3 regions of the Streptomyces sp. NA02950 genome follow, and region 3 is predicted to be linked to each of the others. Evidence: riboswitches for the same ligand, from Rfam matches in the RefSeq annotation. Region 3 holds a riboswitch; each other region holds the start of a gene.

Region 1 (5,359 bases), 5.5 Mb from region 3:
CCATGGCGAACACACCGGGGTCACCCGACGACACCACAGCGACCCGCCGTCCGCGCCGGGCCAGCTCCAGGGCGAATTCGGCGCGCTCGGCCTCCACCTTGTTGTCGGAGGCGTGCCGCCGCTGACCGGGTCGTACCGGCACCCGGTCCAGATAGGTGGTGTAGCCGACCAGGTCCTCGGCGGCGGCCAGTTCACCGCGGGCCTCGGGGGTGAGCCACAGCGGACCCGCCGGACCGAGGCCGACCACCACGACCTCACCCGGCCCGGCCGCGCCCGCCTCGCCGGCCCCGCCTGCCTCCTCCGCCACGGACGTCGCGGCGCCGACGCGGCTCGGCAGCACCGCCACCGAGAAGTACGGCACCGTCGCGGGGTCGACCTCGGCCAGCGGCGCGGTGCGCTCCGCGCCCATCGTGGCCCGCTCGACGTACCGCGCGTCCGCCAGCCGCCCCGAGCGCTCCAGGGCCCGCCGTACCGTCGGGAAGGTGCGGCCGAGCTTCATCACGGCCGCGGCGTCCGCCGTGGCGAGCCGCGCCGTCAACTCCTCCTCCGGCAGGGTGCCGGGGAGGACCGTCAGCACCTCCTCGCCCTCCACCAGCGGGGCCCCGATCCGCGCCGCCGCCGCGCTCACCGAGGTGACCCCGGGGATCACCTCGGTGGGGTAGCGGTCGGCCAGGCGCTTGTGCATGTGCATATAGGAGCCGTAGAAGAGCGGATCGCCCTCCGCGAGCACCGCGACCGTGCGCCCCGCGTCCAGATGGGCCGCGAGCCGGGCCGCCGCGTCGGCGTAGAACTCCTCCATCGCGCCCCGGTAGCCGCCCGGGTGATCGGTGGTCCCGGTGGTGACCGGGTAGACCAGCCGCTCCTCGATGTGGTCGGGCCGCAGATGCCGTTCGGCGATGGAACGCGCGATGCTCCGGCCGTGCCGGGCGCTGTGGTACGCCACGACATCGGCCTCGGCGATGACCTCCACGGCCCGTACCGTCATCAGGGACGGGTCGCCGGGGCCGAGCCCCACACCGTAGAGCCGGCCCTTCTGCTGCTCGCTCACTCTGCCTCGCTCGCTATCGCGTTGATCGCGGCCGCGGCCATGGCGCTGCCGCCGCGTCGGCCGCGCACCACCAGGTGGTCAAGCGCCGCCGGATGTTCCGCCAGCGCCTCCTTGGACTCGGCCGCGCCGATGAAACCGACCGGCACACCGATGACGGCGGCCGGGCGGGGCGCGCCGGCCCCACCCTCTTCGATCATCTCCAGCAGCCGGAAGAGCGCGGTGGGAGCGTTGCCGACCGCCACGACCGCACCCTCCAGCCGGTCCCGCCACAGCTCCAGCGCGGCGGCGCTGCGCGTGGTGCCCATCCGCCGCGCCAACTCCGGTACGGACGGGTCCGACAGGGTGCACACCACCTCGTTGTCGGCGGGCAGCCGCTTGCGGGTGACCCCGCTGGCGACCATCTGCGCGTCGCACAGGACCGGCGCACCGGCGCGCAGCGCGGCGCGGGCACGGGAGACCACCTCGGGCGAGTACACGAGGTCCTGGACCAGGTCGACCATGCCGCAGGCGTGGATCATCCGCACCGCGACCTGGCTGACATCGGCGGGGAGACCACCGAGATCCGCCTCGGCGCGGATGGTGGCAAAGGAGGCGCGGTAGATGGCCGCCCCGTCCTTCTCGTAGTCGAACACTGTGCCCTCGATCATCTCGTTCCGCGGGCCGCCGCCACGGCGTCGGCCACCTGCTCTGCTGTCACGTCCACGCCTTCCGGGCCCTCGGGCGCCCCCGCCGTTTCCGGTTCGCCCCGTACGGTGATCCGGTAGCCTGCGCCGGTCGCCAGCGCGTCCACCCAGCGGCCGCCGGGATGGCCGCAGCGCCGCTCACAGCCCGAGAAGTACACCGGCAGCGGAACGGTACGGGGCCCGCCGCTCACCGGACGCGCCACCGTCCGCCCGGCGTCGGCGCGCACGTCGGCCAGCGACTTCGCGCAGCCGGGCAGCCCGGTGCATGCGCCGACCCCCAGCCACGGTGAGTCCGGGTCGGTCACCAGCCCGGCTTCGGCGAGTTCGGCCGCCGCGGCCCGGCCGCCCTCCGGGGTGAACCCCGGGAGCACCACGCCGCGCCAGGGTGTCACACGCAGCTCATCCGACCCGCCCCGGGAGGCGAGCGCGGCGAGCAGCCGCCACTGCGCGGCGCTCATCCGGCCGAGCGGTACGGCCACGGACACCGCGTGGCGTCCGTCCGGCCCGGCCACCGGCCCCGGTGCGGGGGGCCCGACCGGGCCCGGCGCGGGTGGGCCGTGTCCCGTGTCCGGTCCGACGCCGGTTACCGTGTCCGGTCCGGCGACGACGCCCGTGGCCGGTCCGAGTGCGATGCCCGTGGCCGGTCCGAGTGCGATGCCCGCGTCGGCGAGTCGCGCCGCCAATCCCTCGGCCGTCACGGCGTGTTGCCGTGGGAGCTCCGGCACCCGCCAGGCCCGGATGCCGCTTTCCTCCGCTCGCGTCAGGAATTCCAGGGCCGCCAGCGCGGCGGCGCGCGGCGCGTCCCCGGCCACCGCGACCCGCACCACGGGGCCGGTCCCACCCGCGGGGCCTGCGGGTCCCATCCGCAGCACGGCCCCGCCGTCCGGTGTTGCGATCAATGTCACATCCGCGCCCAGTGCGGCCACATCGCCCCGGCCGTCGTCCAGCGCGAACAGAAACCGCCCCGACAATCCCGACAATCCCGTCGGTTCCGTCGACTCGCCGGGCCCTGCCGCACACAGCAGCGCGTCCAACTCCCGTGCCCACCCGGGCACATCGGCGTACCCGGTGCCGTCCAGGCCGCTCAGCGGTGACGCCACGATGTTGCGCACCCGGTCATGTGCGTCCGACGGCAGCAGTCCGGCCGTCCGCAGCCGCTCCGCCAGCGGCGCGCCGCACTCCGCGGCCAGGCCCCGCAGCTGGAGATTCCCCCGTGAGGTGAGGTCCATCCGGCCGTCGCCCAGCTCCTCCGCCACCCCCGCCAGCACGTCGGCCTGACGTCCCGTCAACAGGCCGCCGGGCAGCCGGACACGGGCCAGTGCGCCATCGTGCGCCGGGTGAAGCCGCAGTGCGCCGGGGCATGCGTCATCGCGCCCACCGCGGTCCGCGGAGACCGCGCGGTCCCCGGCGGAGCGGGCCCGGACACCGGCGGCGGGCGTTTGATCCCCAGGTGGGACGGTTGTCGGGGGGAGGGGCATGGCCGCGAGCATACCGACGATTCCCCGGCCCTCTCCGTCCCGTGGCAGGTCAGCAACGCTTACTATGCTCTGCGGCGGGTCGTCCCGGCCCGCCGGACGCAACTGACGGCGTCAGGGGAGGAAGCCGGTGCGATTCCGGCGCGGTCCCGCCACTGTGAGCACGGCAGCAGCCGCGCGAGCCAGGAACTCCCGCCGTCTTCAACCCGCCCGGGGCGCGGACCCCGAGGAAGGCGCTGAGCCATGATTCTGCTGCTGTCGACGTCCGACACCGACCTGCTCAGTGCCCGTGCCGCCACGGGCCCGGTGCCGTACCGCCTGGCCAACCCGGCCCGGCTCGCCCTCGACGACCTTCCCGGCCTTCTCGAGGGCGTCGAGCTCGTCGTCGTACGGCTGCTCGGCGGCGTCCGCGCCTGGCAGGAGGGGCTCGACACCCTGCTCGCGGGCGACCGCCCCGTCGTTGTCCTCACCGGTGAACAGGCCCCCGACGCCCAGCTCATGGAGGCGTCCACGGTCCCGGTCGGCATCGCCGCCGAGGCCCACGCCTACCTCGCCCACGGCGGCCCCGGCAACCTGGCCCAGCTGGCCCGATTCCTCTCCGACACCGTGCTGCTCACCGGCCATGGCTTCGAACCGCCCGCACCCGCGCCCACCTGGGGCCCGCTGGAGCGCACCGCGCGCACGGCCACCGGCCCCACCATCGCGGTGCTCTACTACCGCGCGCACCACATGAGCGGCAACACGGCCTTCGTCGAAGCCCTGTGCCAGGCCGTGGAGGATGCCGGGGGCCGCCCGCTCCCGCTGTTCGTCGCCTCGCTGCGCGCCCCCGAGACCGAGCTGATCGAGGCCCTCGGCGCGGCCGACGCGGTCGTCACCACCGTGCTCGCGGCCGGCGGCACCCGGCCCGCCGACGCCTCCGCCGGCGGCGACGACGAGGCGTGGGACGCGGGCGCGCTCGCCGGGCTCGACGTCCCCGTGCTCCAGGCGCTGTGCCTGACCGGTTCGCGCACCGCCTGGGAGGAGAACGACGAGGGGCTCTCACCGCTGGACGCCGCGACCCAGGTCGCCGTCCCCGAGTTCGACGGCCGCCTGATCACCGTCCCGTTCTCCTTCAAGGAGGTCGACGAGGACGGCCTGCCGGTCTACGCCGCCGACCCCGAGCGCGCCGCGCGTGTCGCCGGAATCGCGGTACGACACGCCCGGCTGCGCCACATACCCGCGGCCGACAAGCGCCTTGCGCTGGTGCTCTCCGCCTACCCGACCAAGCACTCCCGGATCGGCAACGCCGTCGGCCTCGACACCCCCGCCAGCGCCGTCGCCCTGCTGCGGCGGCTGCGGGCCGAGGGGTACGACCTCGGCCCCGAGGAAGGGCCGGACGCCGTCCCGGGCCTGATCTCCGGTGACGGCGACGAACTGATCCGCGCCCTCATCGACGCGGGCGGCCACGACCAGGAGTGGCTGACCGAGGAGCAGCTCGCCGCCAATCCGGTCCGCGTCCCCGCCGCCGACTACCGCCGCTGGTACGCCACCCTGCCCAAGGAGCTGCGCGACGCGGTCGAGGAGCACTGGGGCCCGCCGCCCGGCGAGATGTTCGTCGACACCAGCCGCAACCCGGACGGCGACATCGTCCTGGCCGCGCTGCGTCACGGCAACCTCCTGATCGTCATCCAGCCGCCGCGCGGCTTCGGCGAGAACCCCATCGCCATCTACCACGACCCCGATCTGCCGCCCTCCCACCACTACCTGGCCGCCTATCGGTGGATGGCCACCCCGCGGGCCGACGGCGGCTTCGGCGCCGACGCCATGGTGCACCTGGGCAAGCACGGCAACCTGGAGTGGCTGCCGGGGAAGAACGCGGGCCTGTCCGCCGCCTGCGGCCCCGACGCCGCACTCGGCGATCTGCCGCTGATCTACCCGTTCCTGGTGAACGACCCGGGCGAGGGCACCCAGGCCAAGCGCCGGGTCCACGCGACCCTGGTCGACCATCTGGTGCCGCCGATGGCCCGCGCCGACTCCTACGGCGACATCGCGCGCCTGGAGCAGCTGCTCGACGAGTACGCCGCCATCTCCTCGATGGACCCGGCCAAGCTGCCCGCCATCCGCGCCCAGATCTGGACCCTGATCCAGGCCGCCAAGCTGGACCACGACCTCGG
Region 2 (5,359 bases), 2.1 Mb from region 3:
TGGCCTGCCGGGCTTCCCGGACAATCTCAACCGAGGTCCCGGCGGGGTGTTCTGGGTCGCCCTGGCCGGACCGCGGGAGCCCGCCGTGGACCTGCTGCACCGGGCCTCGCCCGCCGTCAGAAGGGTGGCGTGGAGCGCGCTGCGGCGCTTCGCTCCCGGTCCGCGGCCCACGGTGGGCGTCCTCGCGGTGGGTACCGACGGCCGGGTGGTCCGCCATCTGGTGCGCCGCCGGTCCCCGTACCGGATGACCACGAGCGTCTGTGTCACCGGCCGCCATCTGGTGCTGGGCAGCCTGGTGGAACGGGGGGTGGCGGTGTGCGACCTGGACGCCCCGCGGGTCCCCGGCGCCGAGCCGGACGATCAGGGCACGATCGCGTCCACGTAGCCCCCGTCCACCCGCACCGCGGCCCCGGTGGTCGCCGACGCCTGCGCGGAGCTGAGGCAGACGACCATATGGGCGGTCTCCTCGGGTTCCCGGCCCGGCGCCGTGGCGGAGCGCACGGGCACGGCGCCGGGGCAGCGGGAGGAGGGGGCGACGGGAGGGGAAGGGACGACGGTGCGCTCACGGCGGATCGTTCGCGGGATGCCTCGAGCGCGCCGCCGCCCCGGTCTGCGGGATCCGCGGAATCACCAGCCGGTGGAGTAGTGGTCGGGATAACGGCGGCGCCGGCCGGGCCGGATGGTCAGGGTGGACAGCAGCCCCACCAGACCGGCGCCGATGATCAGCGCACCGGGGCCGAGGTCCCGGAAGCGGTTCACCACACCGTCGACGAACAGGGAGCGGTCCTCGGTCCCGGTGTTGCCGGGGGCGGCCGGGCTGCCGACGGGGGCGCCGTTCGCCGTAGCGCCGCCGGACTTGGTGCCCGGGATGGTCACGCCGAGAGCGGTGAGCGCCTTGGTGACGGGCTGGAAAAACGTCACTCCACCCTGGTCGCAGTCGCCGCTGCCGCCGGAGGTGACCCCGAGTGCCACGCCCCGGGCGAGCAGCGGCCCCCCGCTGTCGCCGGGTTCGGCGCACACGGTGGTGCGGATGAGGCCGCTGACGGTGCCCTCGGGGTAGTTGACGGTGGCGTTCAGCCCGGTCACCTTGCCGGAGCGGAGTCCGGAGGTGCTGCCGCTGCGGAACACCTCCTGGCCCACGACGGGATCGGCGACCCCGGTGATGCGCACCGTCCGGCCGCCGCCGACGTCGACCACACCGCTCTGGTCCAGGGCGCGGTTGTCGTAGCGGACCAGGGAGAAGTCATTGCCGGGGAAGCTGCTCTGGACGGTGGTGCCGATGCTGGTCCTCCCCGTGCTGTCGGTGAACCAGTTGGTGCCGTTGGGGCCGCAGTGTCCGGCCGTCAGGATGTAGCCGTTCTGTCCGTCGGTGACGTTGAACCCGGCCGAACAGCGGCTGCCGCTGGCGAAGATCGGCGCGGCGCCGCTGGTTCTGAGGGTGAAGGCGCCCGTGGTGCGCTCCATGCGCACCTCTCCGCCCGCCCGCGCGGCGACGCCCTTCATCCGTGACCAGCGGTCGGTGGAGACGGTGCTGTCGCCGAGCACCACCACCTTGTTGGAGGTGGGGTCCACCATCCACGCGGTCCCGGCCACCCGGGGCGCGGCGCGCAGCGTCCGTGCCGCGGAGTCCAGCTGCTTCATGCTGTACCGCACCTGCTTGGGCTTCGCCCCGGCCCGGGTGACCTCGGCGGCGGCCTTCGCGTCGGTCACCGCGACGACCGTGCGCCCGTCGGGGCCGAGCCAGCTCCCGGCCGTACGGGAGGCGCCGAGCGTGGTCTCCAGCCGGCCGCCGAGTCCCGCGTTCCGGTCCCCCAGGACCCTCGGCGCATCGCCTCCCGCCGCCCCCTGGACCGATCCGCTCGACACGGACTGCGAGACCATCAGACCGCCGGCCACCAATGCCCCGACGGCCGCGAACCGTACGCCACGGCGCACGCGTCGCCGCGTGTGCTTCACCACCCTGCCTCCTTCACGTCGATCCGGCCCCGGGCCCCGGACGGCGAGGACCCTCCCCCTATACGGGCCGGACCGGCGTGGCGCTCACCGCGAGCGCGGGATGCTCACTTCGTGAGCGTGATCGGCCGGCGGAAGCAGACCCGGTGCTGCCCCGGACCGTCGTAGTCGCCCTGCACGGGCAGGCCGTCGACCTCGCGGTCGCCCGGCTCCAGGGCGAAGCCCATGGCGCGGTGGAAGGCGATGGAGCCGGTGTTCCGCGGGGAGGTGATGGCACGGACCTCGCCGCGGCCCGCCGCGGCGGCGCGCCGGAAGAACTCGGTGTACAGACCGCGGGCCACGCCCCGGCCGCGCAACGCCGGGTCCACGCCCACGAAGTGGATGTACGCCTCGTCCTCATTGTCGGCGGAGTAGAAGCCGACCAGGAAGGCGGCGACGGTACCGTCCGCGTTCTCCCGGACCAGGCTGGTGCCGGAGAAGAACTGAAGGAACAGCTTGGGCAGCAACAGGGACAGTTCACGGGCCTGTTCGGGGCTGCGCGAGTCGCCCCACCACGTCTGGATGCGCTCCACGATGGCGCGGTGGTCGGAGACATGGGCCCGGCGTACCTGGGACATGCGGTTCAGCTCCCTCTACTGACATCCGTCTTCTGACATCGCTCTTCCGACATCGCTTTTCCGACATCGGTGGCGACGGCTTGCCGGGAACATTGTGCTGGAGCGAACTCCTTCGCCGGCGGCCCCGTTTCCCCCGGCCGCGCCGAGCGCCTAGGCTGGGTGGTGCAGCTGGTTCGCCCTGTCCGCCAGGCAGGCGCGTCGTAAGAGGGAACCCGGTGGGAATCCGGGACTGCCCCGCAGCGGTGAGCGGGAACGACCGCCGTCATACGCACTGGGCCCGGCCGGGTCTGGGAAGCGACGGCCAGTAGGTGGCTCGGAATCGGCCGAGGCGCGCCCGTGAGTCCGAAGACCTGCCACTGCCCGTGCGCGGACGGCCGCGCGCGGATGTCTCGGTGACCTCGAGGGCGGGTCGGCGGCGCGTGCGGGCACCTTCGGTGTCACGCCGTCCTCGCCTTCCCCTCGCACCCTCGGCCCGGTCCCGGGACCCATGACGAGTGCTCGCGAAGGAGAGTTCCGTGACAACCGAGTCCGCGGCCACGGCCGCCACGGCGACCGTGTACGGCTATCCCCGCCAGGGGGCGAACCGGGAACTGAAGAAGGCGGTCGAGGGGTACTGGAAGGGGCGGGTCACCGCCGGGGAGCTCCGCCGGACCGCCGCCGAGCTGCGCCGCGCCAACTGGCGGCAGCTCGCCGACGACGGGGTGCACGAGGTGCCCACCGGTGACTTCTCGCTGTACGACCATGTGCTGGACACCAGCGTGATGGTGGGCGCCGTGCCGGACCGGCACCGCGCCGCCGTCGATGCCGACCCGCTGGACGGCTACTTCGCCATGGCACGCGGCACCAGTGAGGTGGCGCCCCTGGAGATGACCAAGTGGTTCGACACCAACTACCACTATCTGGTGCCGGAGCTGGGGCCGGACACCGTCTTCCGCGCCGACTCCGCCCGGCAGGCGGCCGAGTTGCGGGAGGCCCTCGCGCTCGGCCACACCGCGCGCCCGGTGCTGGTCGGCCCGGTCAGCTATCTGCTGCTGGCCAAGCCCGCGCCAGGGGTAGACCCCTCGTTCGCACCGCTCACCCTGCTGGACCGGCTGATCCCGGTGTACGCGGAGGTGCTGGCCGACCTGCGGGCGGCCGGTGCCACCTGGGTCCAGCTGGACGAACCCGCGCTGGTCCAGGACCGCACCCCGGCCGAGCTCAATGCCGCCGCCCGCGCCTACCGTGAGCTGGGCGCCCTGACCGACCGGCCCCGGCTGCTGGTCGCCTCGTACTTCGGCCGGCTCGGCGAGGCCCTGCCGGTGCTCGCCAAGGCACCGGTCGAGGGGTTGGCGCTGGACTTCACCGGACCGGCCGCCGCCCAGGTCGACGATCTCGCCGCGGTGGGCGGGCTGCCCGGCAAGCGGCTGGTCGCCGGGGTGGTGGACGGCCGCAATGTGTGGATCAACGATCTGGCCGCCTCGCTGTCCACCCTGGGTACGCTGCTGGGCCTCGCCGACCGGGTGGATGTGTCCGCGTCCTGCTCGCTGCTGCACGTTCCGCTGGACGCCAGGGCCGAGCGCGAGGTGGATCCGCAGATCGCGCGCTGGCTTGCGTTCGCCCGTCAGAAGACCGCCGAGATCGCCACTCTGGCCCGGGGGCTGGCCGAGGGTACGCACACCATCGCCGCACAGCTCGCCGCCAACCGCGCCGATCTGACCTCCCGGGCCGGGTCCGCGCTGACCCGCGACCCCGCCGTACGGTCCCGCACCGCCGCCGTCACCGCGGCCGACGCGCGCCGCTCGCTGCCGTACGCCGAACGGGCCGCCGCCCAGCGCGCCCGGCTGCGGCTGCCCCTGCTGCCGACCACGACCATCGGCTCCTTCCCGCAGACGGACGAACTGCGCACCGCCCGCGCCGGGCTGCGGGCCGGGCGGCTGGACACCGCCGGGTACGAGGAGCGGGTCGGGGCCGAGATCCGGGAGGTGGTCGCCTTCCAGGAGAAGGCGGGGATCGACGTCCTGGTGCACGGCGAGCCCGAGCGCAACGACATGGTGCAGTACTTCGCCGAAAGGCTCTCGGGCTATCTGGCCACCCGGTCGGGCTGGGTCCAGTCGTACGGCACCCGCTATGTCCGCCCGCCGATCCTGGCCGGGGACATCTCCCGCCCCGACCCGATGACGGTCCGCTGGACCGCGTACGCCCAGTCGCTCACCGACCGCCCGGTCAAGGGGATGCTCACCGGCCCGGTCACCATGCTGGCCTGGTCCTTCGTCCGCGACGACCAGCCGCGCGCGGAGACCGTCCGGCAGGTGGCGCTCGCCCTGCGCGACGAGGTGGCCGATCTGGAGGCGGCCGGGACCCCGGTCATCCAGGTCGACGAGCCCGCGCTGCGCGAGACCCTGCCGCTGCGTGCCGCCGACCGCCCCGGCTATCTGGCCTGGGCGACGGAGGCGTTCCGGCTCACCACCTCCGGTGTGCGCCCGGACACCCAGATCCACACCCATATGTGCTACGCCGAGTTCGGCGACATCCTCCAGGCCATCGACGACCTCGACGCCGATGTGATCAGCCTGGAGGCGGCGCGCTCGCATATGCAGGTGGCCGGGGAGCTGGCCGGGGCCGGGTATCCGCGCGAGGTCGGCCCCGGGGTCTACGACATCCACTCCCCGCGGGTGCCGGGGGCCGACGAGGCGGCCGCCCTGCTGCGCAGGGGGCTCGAGGCCATTCCGGCCGAGCGGCTGTGGGTCAACCCGGACTGCGGGCTGAAGACGCGCGGCTGGCCGGAGGTCAGGGCCTCGCTGGAGAACCTG
Region 3 (5,359 bases):
CCCAGGGCCCACAGCCACCAGGCGCCCGCGTGCAGCGCGCCGCCGCGGGTGGCGGCGGGCGGGCGCAGGCGGGCGGTCAGGCGGGCGGCAAGCCCGGGGTCGCGGTCCCGGGCCCGGCCGGAACCGGCGCCCGGACCGCGGGTGGTGCGCGGGGGCGTGGTGCTCATGTGCGGCGGCGTCGCGCCTGCCGGACGCCCGCGGCCCCGAGGACGACGACGGCCGCGATCCCACCGATCAGTCCGGCCGACGGACCGCCGTCGCCACCGTCCCCGCTCGTGCCGCCCTTGTCGGCCCCGGCCTTGGCGCCCGCACCGCTTGAGCCGGTCTTCTCGCCGCAGCCCGAGGACGGGTATCCGGCGATGGCGCACAGCAGCGCGGCGGAGTTGTAGCGCAGCGGCTTCGCGACGGCGGCCAGCACCTCCCCGGCGGTGGCCCGCTCATCGATCCGGGCGCAGTGGGTACGGGCCTTCTTGGGCGGGGTGTCACCGCCGGGCGCGTCCTCGGCCGTGCCGAAGTCGATGATCACCGCGATCCGCTTGCTGCCGTCCTTGGCCGGGGTGTCGGCGCAGATGCTGTTGAAGTCGGCGGTGCCGCGCGGCTGGACGGCGTTCCGGGAGTCCTCGCTGACGGCGAACCGGAAGCCGATCGTGTCGCCGTCGCCGGGCCGTGCCACCGAGGGCCCCTGGGTGGCGTACGTCCAGTTCGTGGCGTCGGCCTCGCGCTCCCAGAACGACCAGTAGCGATAACCCGACCCGGCCTGCGCCGGAGCCGCCCCGACCACCGGCACCAGCAGCCCGGCCAGGACGGCCACCACGGCGGAGGCCAGGCGCGACACCCCCGCCCGCCGTACCTTTCCGGTCCGCCACGGCCCGCGCCCGGCGGGGCGGGCCACTTCGCGCTCGGCGCACGGGAGGGCGCCCGCCTCGTCCCGCGCGGCTGACGGCCCCGCGTCGCGGGGAGCCTCGGCCCATGCGGCGGGCCGCCGGAGGGGCCGGGCGGCCCACCGGGCGCGGAAGGGCGGGGCGGCGCAGGGCGCTGTCCGCATCAGACCCGCTGCTTCTTCCGGCCGCTGAGCAGGAAGCCGATGCCCATACCGGCCACCGCGCAGATGCCCACGATCCACCAGACGCTGTTGCTGTCGTCCTTCTCGTCCTTGCTCTTGGCGGACGCCTCCGGGCCCGACGCGGCCTGCGGCTTCGGGCCGGTGGCGTTGAGCCGCTGAACGAGGTCGGTGCCGCCGAAGTCGCGCGGGTCGGCCCCGGCGGCGTGGGCCGCGAGCACCAGCTTGGCCAGCGCGCCCGGGTTGCCCTTGGCCCAGGCCGCCGCGCCGCCGTCCTTGCTCCGGAGCCAGGCCAGCGGCTTGGCCGCGGCCGCGCGGTGGCCGCCCGCGGAGAGCGCCACGATCGCGTCCGCGGTGCCGCCGACGTCGGGCTGGTTCTTGGCGCCGGGCATGGCGGACAGCAGGTGGCCGCCGTGTCCGGCCATGGTCGTCGAGAGGTACGCGGCGGCGCCCTCGGCGGCCTGCTCCGGGGTGCGGTCCTCGGCGCCGCTCCCGCAGGCCGGCGGCTTGGGCTTGCCGTTGTTCGCCCTGCCCTCGGTGTCCGGGACGAAGCCGCTGCCCCGTACGGCCAGCGCGGCGCTCGCGGTGGCCAGGTCGTTGGCGGCCGGTTCGCCCTTGTCCTTCTGGTATGCGAACGCCCCGCGCTCGTCCGCCTTGGCGTCGCACCCCAACTGGAGGCCGAGCAGCGCGTCGTACGGGGTCTTGCCGCTCTCGGCGGAGGTGACCTCGGCCGGGTCCACACTCGTGGCGGCGAAGGCGCCGATGGCGGCCGAGGTGGAGTTGGCGTCGCTGGGGCCGCCGGGGTTCATGCCCCAGCCGCCGTCCCCGTTCTGGTTCCGCTTCAGCCAGCCGATGCCCTTCTCGACGGCCTTCGCGCGCCCGCCCACCGCGGCCAGCGCCTGGACGGCGGCGGCGGTGGCGTCGCTGAACTCGCCCTTCTTCGGGTCGCACGCCTTGGCGGGGTCGGCCCGGTACGCGGCGAAGCCGCCGTCCTCGCACTGCTGCCCGGCCAGCCAGTCGACCGCCGACTTCGCCGGGGTGACGTCCACCGCGTCCTGAGCGAGCAGCGCCAGCGACTGCCGCCACACCCCGTCGAACTTGGGGTCCTCGGCGCCGTAGAGCCCCTTGGGCAGCGCGGAGCCGGACGCCTTCGGGGCGGGCTTGCCATCGGCGGAGGCCGCGGGGGCGACGGCCGCGCACAGGGCGGCGGAGACGGCCAGAGCCGCGACGCTGCGGCGTACGATCATGGCTGTGGTGCCTCTCGGTCAGAGTCGCTGCGACGGGCGACGTGGGGGACGGCGGGCGTACGCGTGGCCGCGCACGGCGGACCCGCCACGCGCGGAGACTCCGCGACGCGTCGGCACCGGGCTCAGCTCCGCATACCTCGACGGTGCCGCCGCCGGTGGTCCGGCGGCGGGAGCCTGCGGTGCGTCCGCCAGGTACTCCGGCTGGGCACGGCGCGCGCACGGGGCGGCGCCGCACGGTCACGGTTGCGGGTCAGCGCCGGATTCCCACCGGCTTCCCCCGAGCGGACGCGGATGAAGTTTTCCCGCATACCTTAACCGCCCGGTCGGCCCCCGATTCTCCGGGCTGTCCGGAATCGGGCGCTCCGGGAACGGCGGGCTCAGACGGCCCGGTAGGTGACCGGGTCGGTGCCGGGGACGGGTTCGGCCCGGCCCCGGGTGACCAGATGGCGCAGATGGGCCTCGGCCTCCGAGACGGCGATGTTGCGGGAGGCGTAGGGGATTTCGGCCCAGGGGCGGTTCCACTCCATGGCCTCGGCGAGCCGCCAGGGGGTGAGCGGGGTGGTGAGCAGGGCGAGGAGGCCGGTGAGGCGCTGCTCGTGGTGGTGGCGGAGGGCGCGCACCCGGGCCGGGGCGTCGGTGAAGGGGTGCTGGTGGGCGGGGAGCACCTCGGCCGGGCCGAGGGCGGCGACGCGTTCGAGGGAGGCGAGGTAGTCCCCGAGGGGGTCGGTGACGGTGGTGTCCTCGGGGTCCTCGTAGAGGCCGATGTGCGGGCTGATCCCGGGCAGCAGATGGTCGCCGGAGAAGAGGCGGCCGTGGCCGGGCGCGTTCGCGGGGTGCCGCTCCTCCAGGTGCAGACAGACATGGCCGGGGGTGTGGCCCGGGGTCCAGACGGCGCGCAGCCGGCGGCCGGGCAGGCCGAGGAGGGCGCCGGGGGCGATCTCGCGGTCGGGGAGGGCGGCCCGCTGCCCGGGGAAGGTGCCGGTGCGGCCGGCGGCGCGGGCGGTGTGCAGCGGTGCCAGATGGTCCTCGGGGGCTCCGGCCGCGGCCAGCTTTCCGGCGAGGTAGTCGAGCCGGCGGGCGGGCTCGGCGTCGCGGGTGCGGCGGACGAGCGTGGCGTCGGCGGGGTGCATGGCGATCCATGCGCCGGACGCCTCCCGCACCCGGGCGGAGAGCCCGTGGTGGTCGGGGTGGTGGTGGGTGATGAGGACGCCGTGGAGGCCGGTGACGGAGGTGCCGCACGCCTCCAGCCCGGCGGTGAGGGTGTCCCAGGCGGTCGGGTCGTCCCAGCCGGTGTCGATGAGGACCGGGCCGCGGTCGGTGTCCAGGAGGTGGACCAGGGTGTGGCCGAGGGGGTTGTCGGGGATGGGCACCGGGATGCTCCAGACCCCGCCGCCGTGGTCGGTCACCCGCACCGCTCCGGTCGTCCGCGCCGTCATCCGCGTCCCCCTGTCATCGGCTATTGCCCACTATAAACCGGAACTGAATAGCCGTCAGATTTCTCGTGTGACGCTCCGCGGCGGATCAGCGCCGACCGGCCATCGAGTGGCCGTCATTGATCGGCCGCGTCACCGGCCCGCCCGGACATCGCGTGCGGCTCGGTCTCTCCGGCCGCGTCGGCATCGGTCACGCCTCCCGAAAAGAAAGTGATGGCATTTCAGATTTCTTGCGCCGACTCCTCTTTGGTGATTGCTGGTTATCGTGATCTCTTACGGTCGCGTCGCCGGCCTTTTGGAGAGGAAGTGCCCCATGCCCACGATCAGCGTCATCACCTCTGTATACAACGGCGGCCATCATTACATTGACGAGACTTACGAATCCCTGCGCGAGCAGAAGCTTCCGGGCGGCTGGGAATGGCAATGGTGCGTCCAGGAGGACGGTCACCCCGGAATCACCGCCGGCATCCTTCCCGAGGATCCCAGGATTTCGGTCGAATCCGGACTGCGAGGGCGGGTGGCGGTGGCGCGGACACACGCTCTCGCACGTGCGACAGGAGAGTTGATCCGGACGCTGGACGCCGACGACGTATTGTTGCCGGGAGCCCTCGAGCGTGACATCGAGGCATTGGAGCGAGTTCCGTGGTGTGTTTCCGCGTGCCTTGACCTCCATGAAGACGGTCACACCTCACCGGGGCCGAACGACCCTCCGGGCGGCCCGGTCCAGCCCGGCAGGTTCTTCGACGAGGTGGTGGAACGTCGTCTGTCCGTGCAGACGACAACCTTCGCCGCGCGCCGTCCTCTTGTTCTTGCGCTCGGAGGCTGGCCCGCACTGACCGGAGCCGAAGGGGTGGCCCTGCTGCTCGCCGCGGAAGTGGTAGCCCCCGGCGAGTTCATCGCGGAACCGAGCATCCTTTACCGGAAACACCCCGACCAGACCACCGCGGCGGATCGTTACTGGGACCCGGCGGAGGCGACCACGCGAACGGAAGCGGGCATACGGCGGGCCCGTGCAATGCGGGAGGCCGGCTGGGCATGGTCGTGAGATCTCTGAGCCGGCGGAGCCGTGTCGCCGCGCCGGCTGGCGAAACGCGCGGCGGCCCGGGGACGGTCCAGGCGCCATGAGGAGAGCTCCAGCAGCGCCCCAGGCGCTGGCCGGCGCCCGTTCCGTCACGAGGCTGGCCTCGTGTGTCGAGAGCTGGTATCAGTTCTGATGCTGCGTCAGGTATTCGTGCGCGAGGGTGTTCCTGGGCGGGAGGCATCAGCGATGGGCGACCTCATCGAGTACGGACAGCTCTTCATCGGCGGGGTGCAGGTCGATCCGGCGGGCACGGAGACCATCGAGGTCGTCTCGCCGCACACCGAGCGGGTCATCGGGCGGGTGCCGCACGCGGCGCGGGCGGATGTGGACCGGGCGGTGGCGGCGGCGCGCACGGCCTTCGACGAGGGGCCGTGGCCCCGGATGAGCCCGGACGAGCGGATCGCCGTGGTGACCCGGATCAAGGACGCCATCGCGATGCGCCACGAGGAGCTGGCCCGGATCATCAGCGCCCAGAACGGCTCCCCGTACTCCTGGAGCGTGCCGGCCCAGGCGCTCGGCGCGATGATGGTGTGGGACG

Evidence for each region. Region 3 has a riboswitch for cobalamin ahead of HUT19_RS28690 (prenyltransferase/squalene oxidase repeat-containing protein). Riboswitches for the same ligand answer to the same signal wherever they lie in the genome.
Region 1: another riboswitch for cobalamin. It lies ahead of cobN (cobaltochelatase subunit CobN); the one in region 3 lies ahead of HUT19_RS28690 (prenyltransferase/squalene oxidase repeat-containing protein).
Region 2: another riboswitch for cobalamin. It lies ahead of metE (5-methyltetrahydropteroyltriglutamate--homocysteine S-methyltransferase); the one in region 3 lies ahead of HUT19_RS28690 (prenyltransferase/squalene oxidase repeat-containing protein).

What each region holds. Positions count from the first base shown of each region.
Region 1 is NZ_CP054916.1:1,053,929-1,059,287, reverse strand. It holds gene HUT19_RS04200 (precorrin-2 C(20)-methyltransferase) at 1-1,048, opposite strand, end outside; gene HUT19_RS04195 (precorrin-8X methylmutase) at 1,045-1,695, opposite strand; gene cobG (precorrin-3B synthase) at 1,692-3,209, opposite strand; cobalamin riboswitch at 3,268-3,418, shown strand; gene cobN (cobaltochelatase subunit CobN) at 3,450-5,359, shown strand, end outside.
Region 2 is NZ_CP054916.1:8,673,466-8,678,824, reverse strand. It holds gene HUT19_RS37245 (SMP-30/gluconolactonase/LRE family protein) at 1-385, shown strand, start outside; partial or broken gene HUT19_RS37240 (oxidoreductase) at 361-474, opposite strand; gene HUT19_RS37235 (S1 family peptidase) at 628-1,956, opposite strand; gene HUT19_RS37230 (GNAT family N-acetyltransferase) at 2,061-2,570, opposite strand; cobalamin riboswitch at 2,740-2,926, shown strand; gene metE (5-methyltetrahydropteroyltriglutamate--homocysteine S-methyltransferase) at 3,086-5,359, shown strand, end outside.
Region 3 is NZ_CP054916.1:6,530,355-6,535,713, forward strand. It holds partial or broken gene HUT19_RS28680 (energy-coupling factor transporter transmembrane component T) at 1-167, opposite strand, end outside; gene HUT19_RS28685 (SCO2322 family protein) at 164-835, opposite strand; gene HUT19_RS28690 (prenyltransferase/squalene oxidase repeat-containing protein) at 1,045-2,307, opposite strand; cobalamin riboswitch at 2,477-2,608, opposite strand; gene HUT19_RS28695 (MBL fold metallo-hydrolase) at 2,685-3,743, opposite strand; gene HUT19_RS28700 (glycosyltransferase) at 4,054-4,785, shown strand; gene HUT19_RS28705 (aldehyde dehydrogenase) at 5,008-5,359, shown strand, end outside.